DNA from 4 places in the Paenibacillus sp. Pae15 genome. Region 2 is predicted to be linked to each of the others. Evidence: riboswitches for the same ligand, from Rfam matches in the RefSeq annotation. Region 2 holds a riboswitch; each other region holds the start of a gene.

Evidence for each region. Region 2 has a riboswitch for cyclic di-GMP ahead of NR121_RS04455 (sensor domain-containing protein). Riboswitches for the same ligand answer to the same signal wherever they lie in the genome.
Region 1: linked by a shared signal. The riboswitch ahead of NR121_RS25280 (aspartyl-phosphate phosphatase Spo0E family protein) and the one ahead of NR121_RS04455 (sensor domain-containing protein) in region 2 are both predicted to bind cyclic di-GMP.
Region 3: linked by a shared signal. The riboswitch ahead of NR121_RS21545 (flagellar assembly protein A) and the one ahead of NR121_RS04455 (sensor domain-containing protein) in region 2 are both predicted to bind cyclic di-GMP.
Region 4: linked by a shared signal. The riboswitch ahead of NR121_RS16280 (response regulator) and the one ahead of NR121_RS04455 (sensor domain-containing protein) in region 2 are both predicted to bind cyclic di-GMP.

What each region holds. Positions count from the first base shown of each region.
Region 1 covers NZ_JALJRM010000001.1:198,462-203,651, reverse strand. The annotation lists gene NR121_RS00945 (ABC transporter permease) at 1-249, shown strand, start outside; gene NR121_RS00940 (ABC transporter permease) at 246-1,112, shown strand; gene NR121_RS00935 (ABC transporter ATP-binding protein) at 1,158-2,087, shown strand; gene NR121_RS00930 (ABC transporter ATP-binding protein) at 2,077-2,688, shown strand; cyclic di-GMP riboswitch class I at 2,993-3,081, shown strand; gene NR121_RS25280 (aspartyl-phosphate phosphatase Spo0E family protein) at 3,189-3,374, shown strand; gene NR121_RS00925 (HD-GYP domain-containing protein) at 3,421-4,053, shown strand; gene NR121_RS00920 (stalk domain-containing protein) at 4,225-5,190, shown strand, end outside.
Region 2 covers NZ_JALJRM010000004.1:26,257-31,446, reverse strand. The annotation lists gene NR121_RS04455 (sensor domain-containing protein) at 1-1,282, opposite strand, end outside; cyclic di-GMP riboswitch class II at 1,374-1,457, opposite strand; gene NR121_RS04450 (alpha/beta fold hydrolase) at 1,803-2,621, opposite strand; gene NR121_RS04445 (2-keto-4-pentenoate hydratase) at 2,665-3,447, opposite strand; gene dmpG (4-hydroxy-2-oxovalerate aldolase) at 3,463-4,488, opposite strand; gene NR121_RS04435 (acetaldehyde dehydrogenase (acetylating)) at 4,515-5,190, opposite strand, start outside.
Region 3 covers NZ_JALJRM010000033.1:34,520-39,709, reverse strand. The annotation lists gene lpdA (dihydrolipoyl dehydrogenase) at 1-181, shown strand, start outside; gene NR121_RS21560 (hypothetical protein) at 350-499, shown strand; gene NR121_RS21555 (DUF429 domain-containing protein) at 496-1,275, shown strand; gene NR121_RS21550 (helix-turn-helix domain-containing protein) at 1,244-2,146, shown strand; cyclic di-GMP riboswitch class I at 2,329-2,414, shown strand; gene NR121_RS21545 (flagellar assembly protein A) at 2,515-4,425, shown strand; gene NR121_RS21540 (HD-GYP domain-containing protein) at 4,485-5,190, shown strand, end outside.
Region 4 covers NZ_JALJRM010000019.1:47,181-52,370, forward strand. The annotation lists gene NR121_RS16265 (cation:proton antiporter) at 1-439, shown strand, start outside; gene NR121_RS16270 (polysaccharide deacetylase family protein) at 452-1,645, opposite strand; gene NR121_RS16275 (aldo/keto reductase) at 1,956-2,936, shown strand; cyclic di-GMP riboswitch class I at 3,179-3,261, shown strand; gene NR121_RS16280 (response regulator) at 3,450-3,812, shown strand; gene NR121_RS16285 (metal-dependent hydrolase) at 4,035-4,727, shown strand; gene NR121_RS16290 (GNAT family N-acetyltransferase) at 4,745-5,190, shown strand, end outside.

The sequences.
Region 1 (5,190 bases), on a different contig from region 2:
GCGCTGCCGGCAGTGACCTTGCAGTTTACAGGCTTCAGCGAGCTGTTTGGCGGAGCCGTGCTGGCGGAGCAGGTGTTTTCGTACCCGGGTTTGGGTCAGGCCACGGTGGAAGCGGGCCTTCGGGGCGATGTCCCGCTTCTGCTTGGCATCGTCCTGTTCAGCGCGGTGCTCGTCTTTACGGGAAATACAGTTGCAGATCTGATCTATCGCGCGATAGATCCCAGGATCAGGGAGGGGCGTTCCGTATGAAGAGGGATATCGCCCCCGAACGCCGCATCCTCCGTTCTGCATCCAAATGCAATCCAAGACAGAGGGCTTTGTTCCTGGCTGTGTCTGCGGCTGTTCTCATAGCAGGAACATGGTTCACAGGGCATTGGCTGGGTGACGTAAGCTTATCGACCCATCTGGAACTGCGCAATCGGGTTCCGTCTCTTGCTCATCCTTTCGGCACGGACTGGCTGGGAAGGGATATGTTTACACGCACCTTAAAAGGATTGACCCTGAGCATACAAGTCGGAATGATGGCTGCGGTTGCGAGTGTAAGCATTGCCGCCGTTCTGGGGCTGCTCGCCGCAACGATGGGGAAAACGGTTGATCGCATCATCGGCTGGTTGATCGATTTGTTTTTGAGTGTGCCTCATCTGGTCACGCTTATTTTGATCAGCTTTGTTCTGGGCGGCGGAGTCAGAGGGGTTGTCATCGGGATTGCCCTGACCCATTGGCCGAGTCTGGCGCGCATTATCCGTGCCGAAGTGCTGCAGCTGCGTTCGTCCGAGTTTGTTCAGATTTCGCGGCGATTCGGGAAGTCCCGCTGGTGGGTAGCCGTTAGACATATGACGCCTCATTTGATCCCCCAGCTGTTGGTGGGCCTGCTGCTTATTTTTCCGCATGCGATCCTGCATGAGGCGGCGATTTCGTTCTTGGGCATGGGATTGTCTCCTCATCAGCCGGCCATCGGTATCATCCTGTCCGAGTCTATGCGATATTTATCGACCGGCTTATGGTGGCTGGCGTTTTTTCCGGGCCTTTGTTTGCTGATCATTGTACGGGCCTTCGATACGGCAGGTGAAAATCTGCGGCTGCTCCTGGAAACGCACAGGTCGAATGAGTAGTTTTTTGGGGTCATGAGTCATACGTAAGGGAGGTTTTGTGCGGAAATGTCCGTTCTTTTGGAAGTGAATCATTTAAGCATCTCCTTCCTGCAGTATACCCGCGGTTTTCAGCAAAAAAAGCTGAACGTGGTACAGGAGCTGAATGTTACCGTCCATGCCGGAGAGATCGTTGCGTTAGTCGGGTCAAGCGGTGCAGGCAAGAGCCTGTTGGCCCATGCGATCCTGGGGATTCTCCCGGACAGTGCGGAGACCTCCGGCTCCATTCGTTATGATGGAGAAGAGCTTACGACAGCCAGACAAGCTGCGTTAAGGGGGCGCGAGATTGCTCTTGTCCCGCAATCGGTCAATTATCTGAATCCGTTGATGCGCGTAGGAGAGCAGGTTCGGACGAACCGCGGAGACGCTAAAGAAGCGGTCAAGAAACAGCGGGAGATTTTTGAACGGTATGGACTGGGGGCTGAAGTGGAACGCATGTTTCCTTTTCAACTGTCAGGCGGAATGGCCAGGCGGATTCTTGTCTCCACGGCAAGCATGAGCGGTGCAAAGCTTGTCATTGCCGATGAACCGACTCCCGGTCTCGACGCCGGCGTTGTCAAGGAGACGCTCGGCTTCTTCAAAGAGCTGGCTGATCAGGGATGCGGTGTGTTGTTCATCACTCACGATATCGAAGCAGCCCTGCAGATCGCTCATAAAGTAGCCATCATTTATGCCGGCACGACCGTAGAGACGGCCCGTCCGGACGATTTCGCCGGCAGCGGGGAAAAGCTTCGGCACCCTTACAGCAAGGCATTGTGGAGAGCGCTCCCGCAAAACGGTTTTGAGCCGATCCCGGGCTTTCAGCCGCATCCGGATGCGCTCCCTGAAGGCTGCAGGTTTGCTCCGCGCTGTCCGATGGCTACGAACGAATGCATGAACTCTCTGCCCGAGATGCGATGGCTGCGCGGCGGATCGGTGAGGTGCATCCATGCTTCTTGAAGGGCGAAATCTGGGTTTTCATTACGAAAGGGCCTCTTGGATATTCAGGGGGATAGACATCATGATCAAGCCCGGTGAAGTGGTAGGGCTGGTCGGGCCAAGCGGCTGCGGCAAGTCCACTTTAGCCCGCATGCTGGCCGGCTATGAGAAGCCCAAGGAGGGAAGCGTTCTGTTGAATGGCGCTCCTCTGCCTTCCAAAGGCTTTCTTCCGGTTCAGCTGATATTTCAGCATCCGGAAAAAGCGGTCAACCCGCGATGGCTCATGCGGTCCGTACTGAAGGAGAGCTGGGACCCCGATGAACAGCTTCTTGCCTCTTTAGGCATTGAGGAGGAATGGCTAAACCGGCGTCCCGGCGAGTTGTCCGGCGGCGAGCTCCAACGATTCTGTATCGCCAGGGCCCTTGGTCCTAACACCCGTTTTTTGATTGCCGACGAGATTACCACGATGCTCGATGCCATAACCCAGGCCCAAATCTGGCATGCGGTGCTAGAGGCGGCCGAAAAGCGCGGTATGGGAATGCTTGTGATCAGTCATGATAAGCATTTGATCGGACGGGTTTGCACCCGGGTAATGAAATGGGGCTCTTCAAGGACGCTTTAGGGGGTTGACAACAAGCCGCGAAATATAAAACTTCCGAACCGGCAGGGGACTGGAAATCGGCATGTAAAACACACCAGCTGCGAATTTAGTTTCGTACTGGTGTTTTTTTAATGTAAAAAGACCTAGATGATATTCTAAAATATAGTACTAAAGACTCGTAAAAATGATAGTCAAATTGTGGAAAATGTGTTAGAATAAAAGAAAAGATGTCGAAACACCATAAATTAACACTATCCATGTCGATAGTTTTGACGATATACATATTTCTTTTGCACCAAATGTAAACAATGTACAACCAATGATAGTCCGATCAAGGCACAGCCATTGAAAAGTGGTGTCGCAAAGCTAAAGGGGCTAACGTGTGGAAACACACCATGCCAGCCAGCCGCCGGAATGAGGAAGAAAACCCTTCATTCGGAGGGTTTTCTTTTTTATTGTAATCGAAAAAGATGGCTTCGTTAAAAAGAGGATGTTGTAGCCTGTGAGGATGGTGAGAGGCCATGTACGGTGTTTTTAATGAAAAGCGATTGAAACATTTATCGGAAGAAATTGAGAGAATTCGATTCAAAATGCATGGCATATTCAACATCAAGCTTTGTTTATCCGATCCGGAAGTTAAAGCATTAAGCAAGGAATTGGATTGTGCGGTGATCAGATACCAAGAGTATATCAAGCGATTGACATGAATGAAATAAGGACAATGAGAGGTATTTTACGGAAAGGGTGATGTCAGTGAACGGTGAACAGGCGGTAAACGGACTAACACAATTGCTGGTCAAAGATATAGTGACCTATGAGCATAGTATAAGGGTTGGAAAAATGGCCAAGCTGATGGCGGCCTATCTGAACTTTGATGAATTGCAAACCCAAAAATTGATTGCAGGATGCTGTTTACACGATATTGGCAAGGTACACATCCATGACTCCATTTTGAAAAAGAAATCCTCGCTCACACAGGAAGAGTGGAAATATATGAAGTGTCATGCTTTTTTCGGAGTTCAGATGGCCATCATGGAAGGAATTACCGATCAGGATGTCATCGATACCATTCATTATCATCATGAGCGTTGGGACGGTACAGGCTACCCCAGCGGCTTGAAGGGAAACGACATTCCTGTATATGCCCGCATTTGTTCGATATTGGATGCTTTCGACTGTATGATATCGGATCGCCCCTATAAAAAAGGGATGTCCATACAGCACGCTCGCGAAGAACTGCTGAACCAGAGTTATTCGCAATTTGACGGTCATTATGTTCAGGTGTTTCTCACCATCCAGGATATGATATTGGAACATATTCAAAGAGACTCCGTACATTCGTTCGCCTATCATACGAGAGCTATATATCATTCGGGAATCGTATGACGATGAGATGAGTAGGTCACCGCCGGTGGCTTATTTTGGCTTTTGACAGCTGAAAATGTTACAAATTATTGTTTTTTGATAGGACGGAAGGAAAATGAGGGGAAGGTAATGAATTAAAATTAATGAAGGGCAGGAAGAGCCGAAGCATACAAGATTGGAGGGAAATCAGAAGTGAAGAAGGTTCTTACATCCACGACATGGAAGGTATGGCTTGCCTTTTGGATGATGATCGCCATGCTGACCATTCCGGCCCCGAGAGCGGACGCGGAATCGTTCTCCTATTTCGGGTATCCGAAAGGAACGGTGGGCATATCCAAGCCAACCATCGGTTTTGAGCTTGGCGAAAGGAACGGACTGCAGGTTGGTTCGTTTAGTATGAAGCTGGATCAAAAGCTTGTTTCGGGGACTTTTGATAAAGAAACGATGAGTTTTACATATACACCGACTGCGGGATTAACGCCAGGGGAGCATTCGGTTGAAGTGCAGCTGCAATTTACCGGTTATCAGACGGTTCATTTGAATTGGACGTTCACGGTAGCAGACAACCCTATAAGCGAAGTTCCCGCCGCATACTCACAGACCCGTCAACTGGGTCTGAAAGCGATCAACGATTATCGCATGCTTTACGGATTAAAGCCGGTCAAGCTCAACGGGAATCTGACGTTAGCTGCCCAACTCCATGCTCAATATTTGTTCACGAACCGTGCAGGGGAGACGACGCCTTCGGTTTCGCTGCATGATCAAAAGAAGGGATTGCCCGGTTATATAGGAGCCACCCCTTCCGAGCGTGCGGTTTATGCCGGATATTTTCGCGGCGTCGGAGAAAATGTTTCTTTTAAAACGGGAAATCTCGTGGATTCCATCGACCAGCTGTTTGATGCGCCGTATCACCGCAAGCCCTTTTTAATGCCGCATGTTACGGAAGCAGGTATAGAGATGGTCGGGGATTATGTCGTCATCATGTTTGGCTATGGGGAAAACTCCGAAACGGAGATGACGGTCTCTCCTGCCCCCGGGGATCCCTATGTTCCGCTGATTTTTGACGGTTACGAAAATCCGGATCCAATACGTATGCATGCGTCAAGAGATTATCCCGTCGGGTATCCGCTTAAGGTAGTCGTAACGGGAAAAGGCGTT
Region 2 (5,190 bases):
ACAATTCATCCGGGTCCCTCCCATCCGATGGAAAGAGGGCGATACCCATGCTGCAAGAAATACAATGGCGCTGCCCGAACAGCTCGATTGGTTCCTGGAGGCTGGTTTGGATCCTTTGAGATATGGATTCGACCTCCGCCGAACTCGACAGGTTCGTCAATAATACGATAAACTCATCGCCCCCCAATCGGGCGACCATATCATTCGAACGAATGCAATGACTGATTCTTTTGGCTGCTTCGATGAGAAAAAGATCTCCGGCCTCATGACCGAGCGAATCATTAATATATTTAAACCGATCCAAGTCAAGAAATATGACGGCCAATTGCGAATGACGGCGCTTAGCTTGATGGACTTCTTTACGCAACCGATCCATAAATAATCTCCGGTTCGGCAAATCCGTCAATGTATCGTGGTAAGCTAAATGGTAAATCGTTTGTTCCGACTTTTTCCGTTCGGTGATATCCCGCATAATCAGAGTCAGGCTGTTGACTTCGCCCGATTGGTTGAGGATCGGATTGATCTTGGTTTCCATATAGCAATAGCTGCCGCCCCTCGTACGGACCCGGAACTCCAGCGGCGGAGACTCTTTTCTGGCGGCCAGCCGGCTCTCAATCGCATCAACGACCGTCTCGCGGTCTTCTTCATGCACCCATTGAAGGATTTGGCTGGATTCAAAATCAGCCAAATCGTGTCCTAACAAGCTTTCGTGGGAAGGAGACACATACAAAAAATTCCCCTCCGCATCAATGATTGAAATCAGGTCCGACGAATTTTCGGTGATTAAACGGTATCTTTCCTCGCTTTTCCTGATCTCTTCTTCCATTTGTTTTCGGAGGCTGATATCATTTCGAATCGAAACATATTGATACGGTCTTCCTTGTTCATTTAAAAAAGGAACGATGGTCGTATCTACCCAATAGAATGATCCGTCTTTGGCTTTATTCCGTATTTCCCCCCGCCAAATATCTCCGGATCCGATGGTGGCCCACATGTTCTTAAAAAAATCACGGGAGTGATACCCGGAATTAAGTATCCGATGGTCCTGACCAAGCAATTCTTCCCTTTCATATCGGGAGATTCTGCAAAACTGTTCATTAACGTAGAGTATGATCCCGCGCGGGTCGGTTATGGCCACAATGGAGGACTGGTCCAAGGCATGCCTGATATCGGCCAATTCCTTTAAAATATTTTTCAATTTCTCGTCCTTTTCGAATAATGGGCTTTCCAAAAAAGGATATGTTGGTGAAACGGACACACGATTTGAACCTTGATTTCTCATCTCTCATCACCCGTTAAATTTGATTTGGAAGGATGCCGCCGGAATGGTTCGGCTCCACCGAAATTCATTGTAAAAAATAAACCGACCCTATAGATTATGGGGTCGGTTGCACTACTCGCTCCCAGCCATTCAAGTGCCCAGTTGAGAATGGCTGATCATGGCTTCCACAAAGATGGGGGTTATGATCATCATTGCGTTCACAATACTCCAAGAAAGACACCCTTATCCGGGCCGGCTGCCGGGACTGACGGGTAGCCTTTCGGCCTCATGAAGAGGAATAGTCCGCTTCTCGCGCGCTCCTGTTTCTAGGACGACGGACCTGGTTTTTATTATAAACGATCGAAAATTAATTTCCAATATCTTGATTGTAAAATGATCCGCCGGGAACGAAAAAAAGACCAGGGCCCCAGCCTGATCTTCACACTGCACATTTCCTTTTTTCAATTCAACGGACGGGCGATCACGCCATGAAGCCGCCCGCGGCAGCCTGCGGCGCGGCTTCTTTTCCGTTATAAAGCATCTATTTTTGCAAAAAATATTCCACCAATGTGCAGAACGAATTCGTCTTTTCGATCTGCGTCCAATGTCCGCATGTTGAAAACATATGAAACTCCGCATCCGGCAGCAGCTGCGCCAATTTCCAGCTGGTCTGTTCGACCGGAATCACTTCGTCTTCCCGACCGTGCACGAGCAGCACCGGACAATCGATCCGTTTGACTTGATCCTCCGTTAAAGCCATCGCATCGATATGGCGCTGCCGCGGGGCGGGGAACATCGAAGCGAAGGCCGACTGGTTTTCTTCGTTCAAAGTGGCTTGATAACGCATATGCACCAGATCGCTGTTTTCGGCAAAGCTTTTGTCATAGGAAAAAATTTGGATCAACTGTCTCATTGTTTCCGGATCCGGCGTATAGCCCCACACACGGTCCAGACCTTCCGTCAGAGGGAAGGAAACACCTACGCTCCCCATTAGCACCAGCTTTTTCACCAGATCCGGCCTTCGATAGGCCAAATGCAGAGCAAGACAGCCGCCGAGGGAATTACCGACGATCGACGTCGGCCCGATATGCTTCGCTTCAATGAATGCGATCAGCTGCTCCACCCACGCGTCTACCCCGTATTGAGCCGAAGGGGGTTTTTCCGACGAGCCGAAGCCGATCAGATCCGGAGCGTATACGTGATAATGCTTCGATAAAATCGGATACACCAAACGCCAATTCGCCCAAGCCGAAACCCCCGGCCCGGAACCGTGAATCAAAAGCAGCGGCTCCCCTTGTCCGGCTTCATGATAATACACGCGATGACCGCCGATCGTGTCATACAATCCTTGCTCCTGCATACGCCAACCTCCCCGATAAATAATATGAATGTAAGCCGGCACTTCAACCTTGCACCCTGAATTGCATCGTTCCCAGCCGGTCCCAGATCGCCGTGACCGTATCCCCGGCTTTCAAGGTGTGCGCACCCGTTATGCCGCCGCTCAGGATGACCTGACCCGCCTTTAACGACTGACCTCTGCGGGATAACATATTGGCCAGCATCGCCACCGATTCGGCCGGATGGCCCAATACTTCCGCTCCCGCTCCGGCGTCCTTCCATTCTCCGTTGATCGATAACGTAACGCCGATCAAATCGAGCTCCAAGCCGACGGGACTTCTGAAGCCCGAGCCGATAAACACGCGAGACGACGAAGCGTTGTCCGCTACGACATCCGGCAGCGCAAACTGGAAGTCCTCATATCGGCTGTCAATGATCTCCAGCGCAGGCACGACATATTCCGTCGCCGCCAACACCTGCGCAGCCGTCACTCCCGGTCCCTGTACGTCCGCTGCCAGCACAAACGCGATTTCCGCTTCCACCTTCGGATGGATCAGCTCATCGAGTCGAAGCACATCGCCTTCCACGACCATATAATCAAAAATGAACCCGTAAATCGGCTCTTCAACGTTCATTTGCTTCATCTTCGCCCGGCTCGTCAGCCCCATCTTGGGCCCGATCACCCGATAGCCCTGCTCCAGCTTTCGGGCGATGAGCGCTTCCTGAATGCGGTAGCCGTCTTCCACCGTCAATTCGGGCCGCCGCTTGGTAAACCGCTCGACTTCTCGTTTGCCGACCTCCGACTCGATTAAAAACAAGGCCATTTCCTCATAACCACTTGGATTCATGGACATCCCCCCATCCTAAACCGGCGCTTCCCGCTTTCCTTTCGCCAGTTCGGCCGCAACGCTCATAATCATATCCTCCTGCCCGCCTACCGCCTTGTGTCTTCCGATTTCCAACAGAATGTCTCTGGCATCAAGCCCGAATTTCTCCGCCGCCCGTTCCGCATGAAGCAGGAAGCTGGAGTACACCCCCGCATAACCGAGGATAAGACTGCCTCTTGTAATTTCCTGCGGCTTCAGCAGAATCGGCGCAACGATCTCCTCCGCCAAATCCATGATTTTATAAACGTCGATGCCGGTTTCGATGCCCAAACGGTCCAGCACCGCGACCAGCACTTCCGTCTGGGTATTGCCGGCGCCTGCGCCGAGACAGCGGACGCTGCCGTCGATCCATGTCGCGCCCGCCTCAATCGCCGCCAGCGTATTTCCCATCGCAAGGGACAAATTGTTATGCCCGTGAAACCCAACCGGAACGGAGAGCGACTGCGTGAGCGCGCGGATTCGCTCCGTCACCTGATGGGGCAGCAGCGCTCCGGCCGAATCGACCACGTAGACGGTATCCGCCCCGTAGCTTTCCATTAATTTCGCTTGTTCGGCGAGCAACCGGGGCGGGGCCATATGCGACATCATGAGAAAGCCGACGGTGTGCAGCCCGAGCTCCTTGGACCTTGCGATATGCTGTGCGGAAATGTCCGCCTCCGTGACGTGGGTGGCGATGCGTGCCATGCCGATCCCCAACTTCGCCGCCTCGTTCAAATGGCGAATCGTTCCGATCCCCGGGAGCAGCAGCACTCCAATCTTCGACGTGGTACAAACAGAAACGGCCGCTTCGATCAATTCCATCTCGTTCGTCCGCGACAATCCGTATTGCAGCGATGACCCGGCAAGTCCGTCGCCGTGGGATATTTCAATATAAGGAACGTTCGATTCATCGAGCGCTTTCGCTATGCTGATCACTTGATCTGCCGTATATTGATGGTTGATCGCATGGCTGCCGTCGCGAAGCGCCACCTCGGTGATCGTAATCCGTTGATTCGTCTTCAATCCCTCTTCCTCCCTCGGACCCGGATTCATGATACGGCGGCTTCGGACAGCCGGTTCTTCGCCACTTCCTCCGCAACCTTCACAGCCGACGCCGTCATAATATCGAGATTGCCGGAATAGGAAGGCAAATAATCCCCCGCGCCCTCGACCTCGAGAAACACCGATACCTTATTGCCGTCAATGATGGGCTCGGTTCTCAGCCGATAGCCGGGCACGTACGACCGGATATAGTCGACCGTTTCGGCAATGGAAGCGGCGATCGCCGACGCGTCCGCCTGCCCTTCGACCAGCGCATAGACGGTGTCCCGCATCATGACCGGCGGTTCGGCGGGATTTAGGATGATAATGGCCTTTCCGCGCTTTGCCCCTCCGATGAGCTGAATGCCATGAGAGGTCGTCTCCGTAAACTCGTCGATATTGGCCCTTGTCCCCGGACCCGCGCTCCGGGAAGAGATGGTTGCCACGATCTCTCCGTAGCTGACCGGAACGACTTTGCCGATCGCATGAATAATCGGAATCGTCGCTTGCCCGCCGCAGGTGATCAAATTGATGTTCTCCGCCTTCAGATGCTCAGTCAGATTGACAGACGGGATGACATAAGATCCCACCGCGGCAGGCGTCAAATTAATGGCGATTTTCCCCATTTCCTTAAGCATCCTGGCGTGCCGAATGTGCGCTTTGGCGGAGGTGGCGTCAAAGACG
Region 3 (5,190 bases), on a different contig from region 2:
CGGGTTTGTCGTCGGTGCAGAAGCGTCCAACCTGATCGCCGAGCTGACGCTGGCCATTGAGATGGGAGCCACGCTTGAAGATATCGCGCTCACGATCCATGCGCACCCGACGCTTGGCGAGATTACCATGGACGCTGCCGAAGGCGCGCTTGGCCATCCGATTCACCAGTTAGGGAAGTAAGAAAGAATGAAAAGCCGAGGATGAATGGAAATCCATGTATCCTCGGCTTTTTGCGTTTAAAGCAGTACGGATGCCGAGGCGCTATTTGTCCTTGTCTCAGCATGTCCGTTCCATGCAAAAGGATGTATAATAAAGACAATGACCAAGGGATAAAGGGCGTGTTCAACTATGCAAGCGCATACCTGTTTATTGGCGGATCGGGACGAAAACAAGCAAGCCGCGGACGAATGGGATCGGGAGTGCGGGACAAGGTTTATGGCTGAGCGGTTTTTGCAGTTGAATCCGGGTGCCGGCAAAGCGGAGCCGGAAAACTCATGAAGGGCGGCTCCTTTGCAGGCATTGACGGCTGCCCGGCGGGCTGGCTGACGGTGGAGCTTACGATTGACGGAAGCTGGACGGCGGGGGTGTTCGAGGACCTGGAAAGCCTATGGGCGGCGTATCGGCAGGCAGCGTTGTTGTTGATCGATATGCCGATCGGTCTGGCCGACGGCAGCGAGCCGCGACGCTGCGATGTGCTGGCGCGGCAGCTGCTGAAGCCCGGACGGGCGTCCAGCATATTCCCTGCGCCCGTCCGCGAGGTGCTGAGTGCCACGGATTATGCGCAGGCGAATGCGCTCCAGCGCAGGCTCAGCGGTCGGGGATTATCGCGCCAAACCTGGGCGCTTGTCCCGAAGATTCGCATGCTGGACCGGCTGCTCCGGCAGGATGAAGCGGCCCGCTTAACGTTTCGCGAGTCGCATCCGGAGCTTTGCCTCGCACAGCTTTTCGGCGGCCCGATGCGCAGCGGGAAGAAGAGCCAGGCGGGCTTTGACGAGCGTATGGCGCATCTGCGGGGCGTGTATGCACAAGCCGACGAGGTTGTCGAAGAGCTGATGCTGCGGTATCCGCGCAAAGCGGTGGCGCGGGACGATATCGTCGATGCGCTTGTGCTCGCGGTAACGGCATGGTTGAGTGAAGGCAGACCGAGGCAGCTGCCCGAGGGCGGAGATGGGGACCGCTTGGGAATACAACGGATCATAGCTTATTACTGTTTTCTTAAAGAGGAAAGGTTGGAAAAGCACAATGCCGAATCGTTGGGCAAGCTTGATGGTTGAAAAGGCTGCGGTTGGCATCTGTCTTTGCAAATGGGATGGCCGTCAATTCATGGTCGAGGAGGCGAATCCGGCTTTTTTCCAGATCATCGGCTATACAAAAGAAGAGCTGGGGCAGGCATCCTTCTTATCTTTTCTATCGGCTGAATACAGGGATTGGGTATTGAAGCGCCCGGAGTTTTTTGAGTATGATGAGGTTCTGTTTTCGGAAGAGAGATGGACCGTAAAACACGGGCATCAAGTGGATGTGGAGCTATCTTTACGCGAAACGGTTATGGATGGGGTCTATTACTATATTATGGTTGTCAGAGACGTCAGCGACAAAAAATGGATTTTACGGCAGGGTACGGGGTATGAGGTAAGCGGAACGCTGACGACGAAATTCCGCTTTACCGATTGCTCGCTCCACGGCCCCTTGCTGGATCTGCAGAGAAAAGATTTGTTAGCGCAGCCGTTTCTTTCTTTTGTCGGATCCAAACATTTGCTTCAGGTAAGGCACTCGCTCCGCCAGGCCTTATTGTCCGCATCCGGCTTCAGTATGGCGCTGGAGTGGGTACATAACCATCGACAGGCAGATATGGAATTTCGCTTTCAACCTCTGTTAAACGGCAGGCAGGAAGTCACCCGAATTGCCTTTGTCGGCAAATGCCTGGCAAACGGGCAAACACGGGAACCGTCGGGAATAGCTGTTACGCTGCGCATGCTGATGGCGGAACGCCGTATGACGGCAACCAGGCTTTCTGAGCTGACCGGACTGTCCATGGGCACGATCTCCAAAATGAGAAACGGAAAAATTACAAACCCGCATAAATATACCATACAATGTATTGCGGATGCACTGGGTGTTCCGATTACCGAGCTTTGGCGCGATTAGATCTGTAACAATATGTAAAAACGGGTGTAAATAATGCAATGTTTTAACCTTTTTGTCGAATATTAGCGAAAAATGACACATAAAATACTTTCTACAAGCATGGATTAGTCCTTTTGTCTTATATCGTGTTGTCGTTTGCCGATCTGCTTGATTATAATTTAATTATAAAACGGAATATTTCATTACGATAATGGCAAACTTGTCGAAAGGCAAGGACGCAAAGCAATGGGCCTAAAGTATTTTATGCTATGGCAGCCATGCCGCCGATAATGGAAGGAACGTATTTTTCATGCACCTTTCCCCGGCTGGAGAAGGTGCATTTTTTCTAAGCTGCAAAACGCTTGATTCAGAGGAAGGAGGTAGTCCGGATGTCCGACTCTATTACGGAAATGGAATTGGTCAAAATGATAAAATCGTTGGCGTTGGATTCAGCGCCGAATGGTGCCGGTTTGTCGGATTATTCCAAAGAGGAAGCTCTCGGCGGGCATAAAGAAAATACGAACCGAGGCTGGTTTAGTGTAAGCGGAAATGAAATTTTTGTACATACGTCGGATGACGAGATGTCGCCCCTTACCATTGAGGCTATACCCCCGGTCAAGCTGACTGTAAATGGAGAAGCGGTCTCCGGTACGGTAACCGTAACATCCAAGGACAAGCTGGAGTGGTCCGTAGAGGAATCTCCATTGTTTGAAATTCAGGTATCCGAGGATCGTATGCAAGCCTACCTGCTTGTGCATTCACCCGTCAGGTATGTATGGAAGCTCAGCGAGTGCGAGCCTGCCGCCCATTTGGTTCTCAGAGCGGAAGAAGACCAATCGATTATTCTTAACAAACTGGAGTTTAACGATATTATTCTTGAGCTGGATCGTTTGTCGATCACGAAAAACCGGAACATCGGGGCAGTGTTTGAGGAAGTGCTTAATCCGACATTCGAGCCGATTCTGATCGCGCGGGGAAAGCCTCCGGTTCCCGGAAAGGATGCGGAGCTGCAGCTCTTTTTCACAGAGCAGGTGGAAAATCAGTATGTGGAAATCGGGGGCGTGGTCGATTACAGAAATCATTTAAATATTCCTTCGGTCACTCCGGGAGATGTGATCGCCCGAAAAATTCCGCCGGAAGAAGGGACCGTCGGCTACGACGTATATGGCAATTTCATTCGGCCAAAAGAACCGAAGGATATTGTTATTGTAGCCAAAGACGGGGTGCAAATCCGGGAGGACGGCTTCGTTATCGCTCTTAGAGAAGGAAGACCGCGCATCACCGGCAACCAAACGAAGTTTTTTGATATTACGAAGGCTTATATCGTACCCGGCGATGTCAATATTGAAACGGGACATATTGTTTTTTCCGGCGACATTATCATTTATGGAAACGTGATGGAAAGCATGATCGTCGAGTCGCTTGGCAATGTGTATATCTCAGGCAGTGTCTACAACGCTACCGTCACGGCAACCGGCAGCATTTACATTCAAGGCAATGCGATCAAAAGCAATCTGTACTCCGGTTATTTCGGGGTGTTGTATAACCGGCTTTACAACAATTCCAAATTGTTAATGTCCCAATTCGAACAGCTGCTTGAAGCAGCGAAGCTTCTTTTCGAGATGGTGGAAAAGAAGGGGCAGAAGCCCCATTACGGACAAATTATTTTACTGCTCGTGGAAAACAAGTTTAAAGATATTTATAAACTGGCCAAAGAAGCGTTATCGGTGATTATTAATATCCGGTCCCGAGACAAGACGGCTTGGCTGAATCTTAAAGACATGCTGGAACGGTTCCTTCAGCTCTCCCGGATGCCGCAATTGATTTCTCACGGAACGATTCTCGGCATTTTGAATTCTCTCAGGGAGACGGTCCAGCATGTCGGCAGCATGCAAGAAGCCAAAGTACGGATCGATATCGGGCAGTGCCATTTATCCACGCTCAAATCCAACGGCGACATTTTGATCCGAAAAGAAGGGGTGCTGCAAAGCGACCTGTACTCAGCGGCCAATATTGTATTTTATGACAAAGATGCCGTATGCCGAGGCTCCCGTTTGGAGGCGGACGGCATGATTTCCGCCATGATGGTCGGCGGTCAGACGGGGGCTCCGTCGGTTTTAAGGTCCAAGACGAAAATTATTCTGAAGAGCATGAGCTCCGGCAGGGTATGCATCGAAAATTACTGCATCGAAATTCTGGAGCACATCGAGAATCAGACGATCGATATGGAATGGGTAAAAAGCCGCGTATATTCCGCCAGAGGCATTCAAAATCAACAGACCAACGGTAAATTGGCGTGATGACGGACGATAAAGGTTTACGCCAGTTGATAGAAAAATCGCATCTTCTGGGCAAGAGGTTGAATAAAAATATATATAATCGAAATGGACTATTAATTCTGCCAGCTTCCTCCATTCTTACAACGGAAAGCCTTAAATCGCTTCAAGAGCACGGTCTTAAACTTGACAGTACGGATGTGATTCTCCCGGAATTTGAGCCTGAGCAGCTTGTACGGCTTGCTATCCGTGAGATGAAGGAGATGTTTGCGGATATCCGCGCCGCCGGAAGGGTTCCTGTCGACAAGGTATGCCGTACGGTTCTGCCGGCCATCATGCGTATTTCGGGCCGTTCGGATACGTATCGCATTTTGTTGACGCTGGAGAAGCAGGATGAAGATACGTACAAGCACAGTGTCGGAGTCGGCGTGATGGCGGGATTGCTGGCCAAATGGCTCGGCCTGTCCGTAAATGAACGGGTTCGAATCACCTTGGCCGGCCTTCTTCACGATGTGGGCAAGCTGTTCGTTCCGCAATCGATCCTTCAAAAGCCGGGCCAATTGGATGAACAGGAGTTCTGTGAAGTCAAGCGCCACGCCCGGTACGGTTATGATCTCCTCGTTCGCGAACCGGGGCTGGATCCGGTGATTGCTTTGGCCGCGCTGCAGCACCATGAACGGGAGGATGGCAGCGGCTACCCTGCGGGGTTACCGGGAAACCGCATTGAAAAGGTTAGCAAAATCGTGGCTGTGGCCGACGTGTTTCATGCAATGTCCTCTAAGAGGGCGT
Region 4 (5,190 bases), on a different contig from region 2:
CATCGCCCAAACGAATTTTAAGAAAGAAGTCGAGCACAAGCTGGAGCCGATTGCTTATGCGGTGTTTGTCCCTGTATTCTTTGTCAGTATCGGCGTTTCCGTCACATTCAACGGGATCATGGAGCAGCTGCCTCTCATTGCAGGACTTACTATCATGGCAGTGTTGACCAAGATCATAGGATGCGGCTTGGGCGCGCGTGTGACCGGTTTCTCATGGAATTCTTCCATACGGATCGGCGCCGGAATGATATCCCGTGGAGAAGTGGCCTTGATTATTGCCGCCATCGGACTCGAAATGAATCTTCTTCCACAGGATTTCTTTACATCGGTTGTGATCGTCGTTATTCTGACTACCTTAATTACGCCTCCGCTTCTCAAGAAGCTGTTCGGCGAAAGGAAGGAATTGGCAAGCAATAAAGGAGAGACGATGAGTGTGTAAGTGCGTCGGAGGCTATTTTGAAGTTTCCGTCTTTGGTCTCACGGAATCCATCACCTCCGAGGCATTGAAAAGTCCGGATAACCGTTTGGCCTGACCCTTCAGGGCGATGCCGTCGATATGACGGCGATCCATCATGATACTGTCGGACTGAAAGCGGATATAAGGCTCCGGACCAACGGAGCACAGCATGGTAAAGCCGGAGTCCAGCAGCGCCTGGTACTTTGGATCACCGGGAAGCACACTGCTTCCATATGGATAAATATAAACGGGGGTGGGGCCGATGAGTGATTCCACCTCATCCTTCCACCGTTGAGTGTCCTCAACAAAGCGGTCCAGACTGGTTTTCCTTGCATCCAAATGGCCCCAGCCGTGTGAGGCAAACGACCAGCCGTTGGCTTTCAGCGCTTCAACTACCGTCAGCGCCTTCTGCGCTTCCATTTCGAAGCCGGGGGTGTTTCTATTTTGCGTACGATAGCCGAGGATGCCTTCGTAACCCGTTAATGCTATAACCCCCTTAGCTCCGTCCAGGGAAAAATCGGGGTGAGCTTTGACAAATTCGTCCACGATGGGAACAATTTCATTATCATAGTCTATATGCGTTTGGCCGCTTCTCGTTGATTCCGCAGCTATCCGTCCCTGACCGTCGACGACAAGCCTGCTTACATTACCGTTCCGAATCATATATTCATAATAATTTAGATCATCCACCGATAAGATCAGAGGTTTTTTACCCTCCGGCACCAGCAGCTCCTTCCGGGATACGCTTCGGATCCCTTGATCGTCTCGGGTTTCATAAAGTGACCGGATGTCAATCAGCACATATCCTCTTTGGTATAACTGTTCGAGAATCGCTTTAAATTCTTTGACGGTAACGAACCAGTCATCGTAGCCCCGGGACATCGAATCTCCATCGAACGCCAGCTCGGGGTAAGCAATCAAAGGATGGAAAAAGATATGCTCCACCGGACCATGATAGGGTACGCGTTGGGGCGCCTTTACCTCGGGAACGGGCTGTGTAGCAGGAGGCGGAACCGGTTGGACTTCATTGCCGGAGGGGCTGTTTGGAGCGGAGCCGGCTTGTTGGCTTGGCGGCGTCGGCGGTTGCTCCGCGTCTGATCTTGTGAACACTCCGGGCCCGAGCCATACGGATATGGACAACAGTGCTGCGCCCGCGATCGCGATGGCAATTGCTGTTCCCGTTTTCATCTTCTTTCACCTCCTTCCAAGGCGGATGCGTGATGATTTTGAATATTAGACGATCTTGGTTCACCCTTGGTTCACCCGTTGGAAGGCAAAAAGCGGTGAAGGTATTCCGGTCTTTTATGGTATGATGTAAACAGGCGCAAGCCGGAGATGGAGCCCTCAATGACGAATACATAACCCGGGAGCGCTTTTGAATTGGAATTGTGCAGTTTTGCGGATGAACACGTTGAACGTAAACCAATGTGCGCTGAATGCATAGAAGGCGGATTCTGTCGGCCGATGCCTTTGGCTCATGAAGAGGAGGGAAGGTTAGATGCAATACCGTACATTAGGTAAAACAGGAATGAAAGTATCCAGTCTTTGCTTCGGCACAATGTCCTTCGGAGGTGCAGCCGACGAGGCAGCCTCTATGGCCATGTTCCGAAGATGCCGGGAGGTAGGCATAAATTTCTTCGATTGCGCCGATGTGTATAATAAAGGGCTTGCAGAAGAAATATTGGGCAAGTGCATTGCCGGAATCCGCAATGATGTCATTCTTACCAGCAAAGTTCACGGGAAGACCGGAGAGGGCATCAATGACCGGGGCTTATCACGCAGGCACATCATGCTTGCGGTAGAGGAAAGCTTGAAGCGGCTCGGAACGGACCGGATCGAATTGTATTTCGTTCACGCTTTCGATTCGGAAGCGGATATGGAAGAGATTTTGCGGGCTATGGACGATCTTCAGCGGCAGGGAAAAATACTGCATCCGGCAGTCAGCAACTGGGCGGCTTGGCAGATCGCGAAGGCGCTTGGGATTTCAGCCAGGGAAAGCCTTGCCCGGTTTGAATGCATTCAACCGATGTACAACCTGGTGAAACGTCAGGCGGAGGTCGAAATTTTGCCGATGGCTCAATCCGAGCGGATGGGCGTCATCTCCTACAGCCCTCTGGGAGGCGGACTGTTGACAGGGAAATACGGTGTCGGCCGAAAGCCTGAACTGGGGCGGCTCGTTGAGCAGGCGAATTACAAGCTTCGTTATGCCGATGCAGGCTATTACGAGACGGCGGACCGCTTCACCCGGTACGCGGATGAGCATGGCGTTCATCCGGTTTCATTAGCGGTGGCATGGGTCATGTCTCATCCCGGGATCACGGCCCCGATCATTGGCGCCCGCAGTGTTGAACAGTTGGAGCCCTCGCTTGGAGCGCTGAACATAGACATGACTCCGGAGTGGAGAAAGGAGATTTCCGCACTATCTCCTGAACCCCCATTGGCGACAGACCGATCCGAGGAAGCTGCCCATTCAAGATGAAACCGGATGCTGAAGAGGGACGGGCACGTCAGAGGCAGCATAAGCAGCGGACATCCGGGATTCTCATATTAAACATGGCGCTCTACAGCTTACTGATAAAAATTGACAAAATTGTGGCAATGCCTGGAGCGAACAGGTATAATTATAGATAAGAAAAGAAGAGCCGTTTAACCTTATTCAGGCCGAGAGTTCGCTCTTGTATTTTCACCATAGGATGCTATAATACATTTGATTATCGGTTCACTCGACTAAGGCAACCCTGGTAAAAGTCAAGGACGCAATGCTAAAGGGACTAATGTGCAAACTACGTCAGCCAGTTGCCGAAGGACCGGAGGAAATCGTCTGATACGGGCCTCCTTTACGGCAAACGGGAGGTCTTTTTTTAGTGACCCGGCATCTCATCTCAAGTTTTTTCGAGTGTTACAAATCAGCTTGACTGATCACTTGCCATTATAGGACCGTGCTGCCACTTATCCTTGCGTACATACATCATACAAGTGGGGGTAATCCGGCGTGAAAAAAATTATTATCGTAGACGATTCTTTATTTATGCGTATGATTCTCAAAAATTCCCTGATCGAATTTGGGTATGAAATCGTGGCGGAGGCAAGCAACGGGCTGGAGGCCCTGACGCTTTATTCCGAGCTTAAACCGGATCTGGTTACGCTGGACATAACCATGCCGGAGATGGACGGCCTTACGGCGCTGAAGGAAATCAAGACGATGGACCCGGATGCCAAAGTCATCATGGTGTCGGCGATGGGGCAGCAGGCGCTTTTGATTCGTGCGGTTTCTATGGGGGCCATCGATTTTATCGTCAAGCCCTTCAGCAAAGACCGTGTAAGGGAGGCATTATTGAAGGCTTTTGCCGGATGAACCGGCCGGTTTTTCAAATAGGCGTTGGGTATGGGATGGAAAGTTTACGGTCCGCCTTTGAAATCGTGAAAGATGAGGGGTGGGGCTAGCGCACCCATGAACCGTCCGATGATCTTGCGGACGTTTTTCTTTTTTGAGTTTATGGCGGGTTCTTTGTTACAATGTACATACGATGCTTGTCCTAAAGTAACCCGATTCCCATACCAAGGAGGAGTAACCATTATGGAAATTCGCTATCATGGGCATTCTTGCGTGCAGCTCAGTCACGAAGGACACTCTCTGATCATTGATCCGTTTATTTCCGGCAATCCTTTGGCAGCTACCAAGCCGGAGGATATCAAAGTGGAGCACATCCTGCTTACCCACGCACATCCGGACCATATTCTGGATACCATGCCGATCGCAAAAAACAATGATGCCACCGTCGTTGCCACCTTCGAGCTGGCAACGTATATGAGCTGGCAGGGAGCGAAGACGTTTGCTATGAACATTGGCGGCCGTACCTCTCTGGGCTATGCGGAGATCGAGATGATCCAGGCTTTTCACAGCTCCGGCATCGTGCTCGAAGAAGAGAAGAAGATCATCTATGGAGGCATGCCGGGCGGCTTTATCATCCGGTGGAACGGTTTGACGCTTCTTCACAGCGGGGATACCTCACTGTTCTCCGACATGAAGCTCATTGGCGAGCGCAACCAAATTGATGTGGCGTTTCTGCCGATCGGCGACGTGTTTACGATGGGACCTCAGGATGCGGCTCTTGCTGCAGAATGGCTGAAGGCCAAGACCGTCGTGCCGCTGCATTTCAATACGTTCCCGCCGATCAGACAGAATGCGCAAGCGTTCGCCGACAGCCTCACGTCAAAAGGGATTACCGGCAAAGCTTTGCGTCCGGGTGAAGTTTGGACGCTTTCATAGACCCGGGAGGTTTCGGCTTGAATCTGAACATTATACCCGTACATACGGAGGAGCAGCTGAATGACTGCTTTTCCGTTCGCATGAACGTTTTTGTACAAGAGCAGCAGGTTCCGCCTGACCTTGAAATGGATGAGTTCGACGTCTCATGGTCGGCGTGCCGGCATTTTCTCGCGGCGGACGGCGAGAAGCCGGTCGGGACTGCACGCTGGCGGATGTATGACTCCCGGACGGCGAAGCTCCAGCGGATCGCGGTGCTTGCTCCTTATCGCGGTCGGGGGATCGGCCGCCTGCTCATCCAGGCGATGGAGGAGGATATCCGGTCGCAAGGTGTGCCTGCGGTCATCCTGGATGCACAGACACAGGCGGAGCCATTTTACCGCAAGCTGGGCTATGAAACGATCTCTCCCGAACCTTTTCTTGACGCGGGCATATGGCACGTGCGCATGCGCAAGCAGTTGACCGG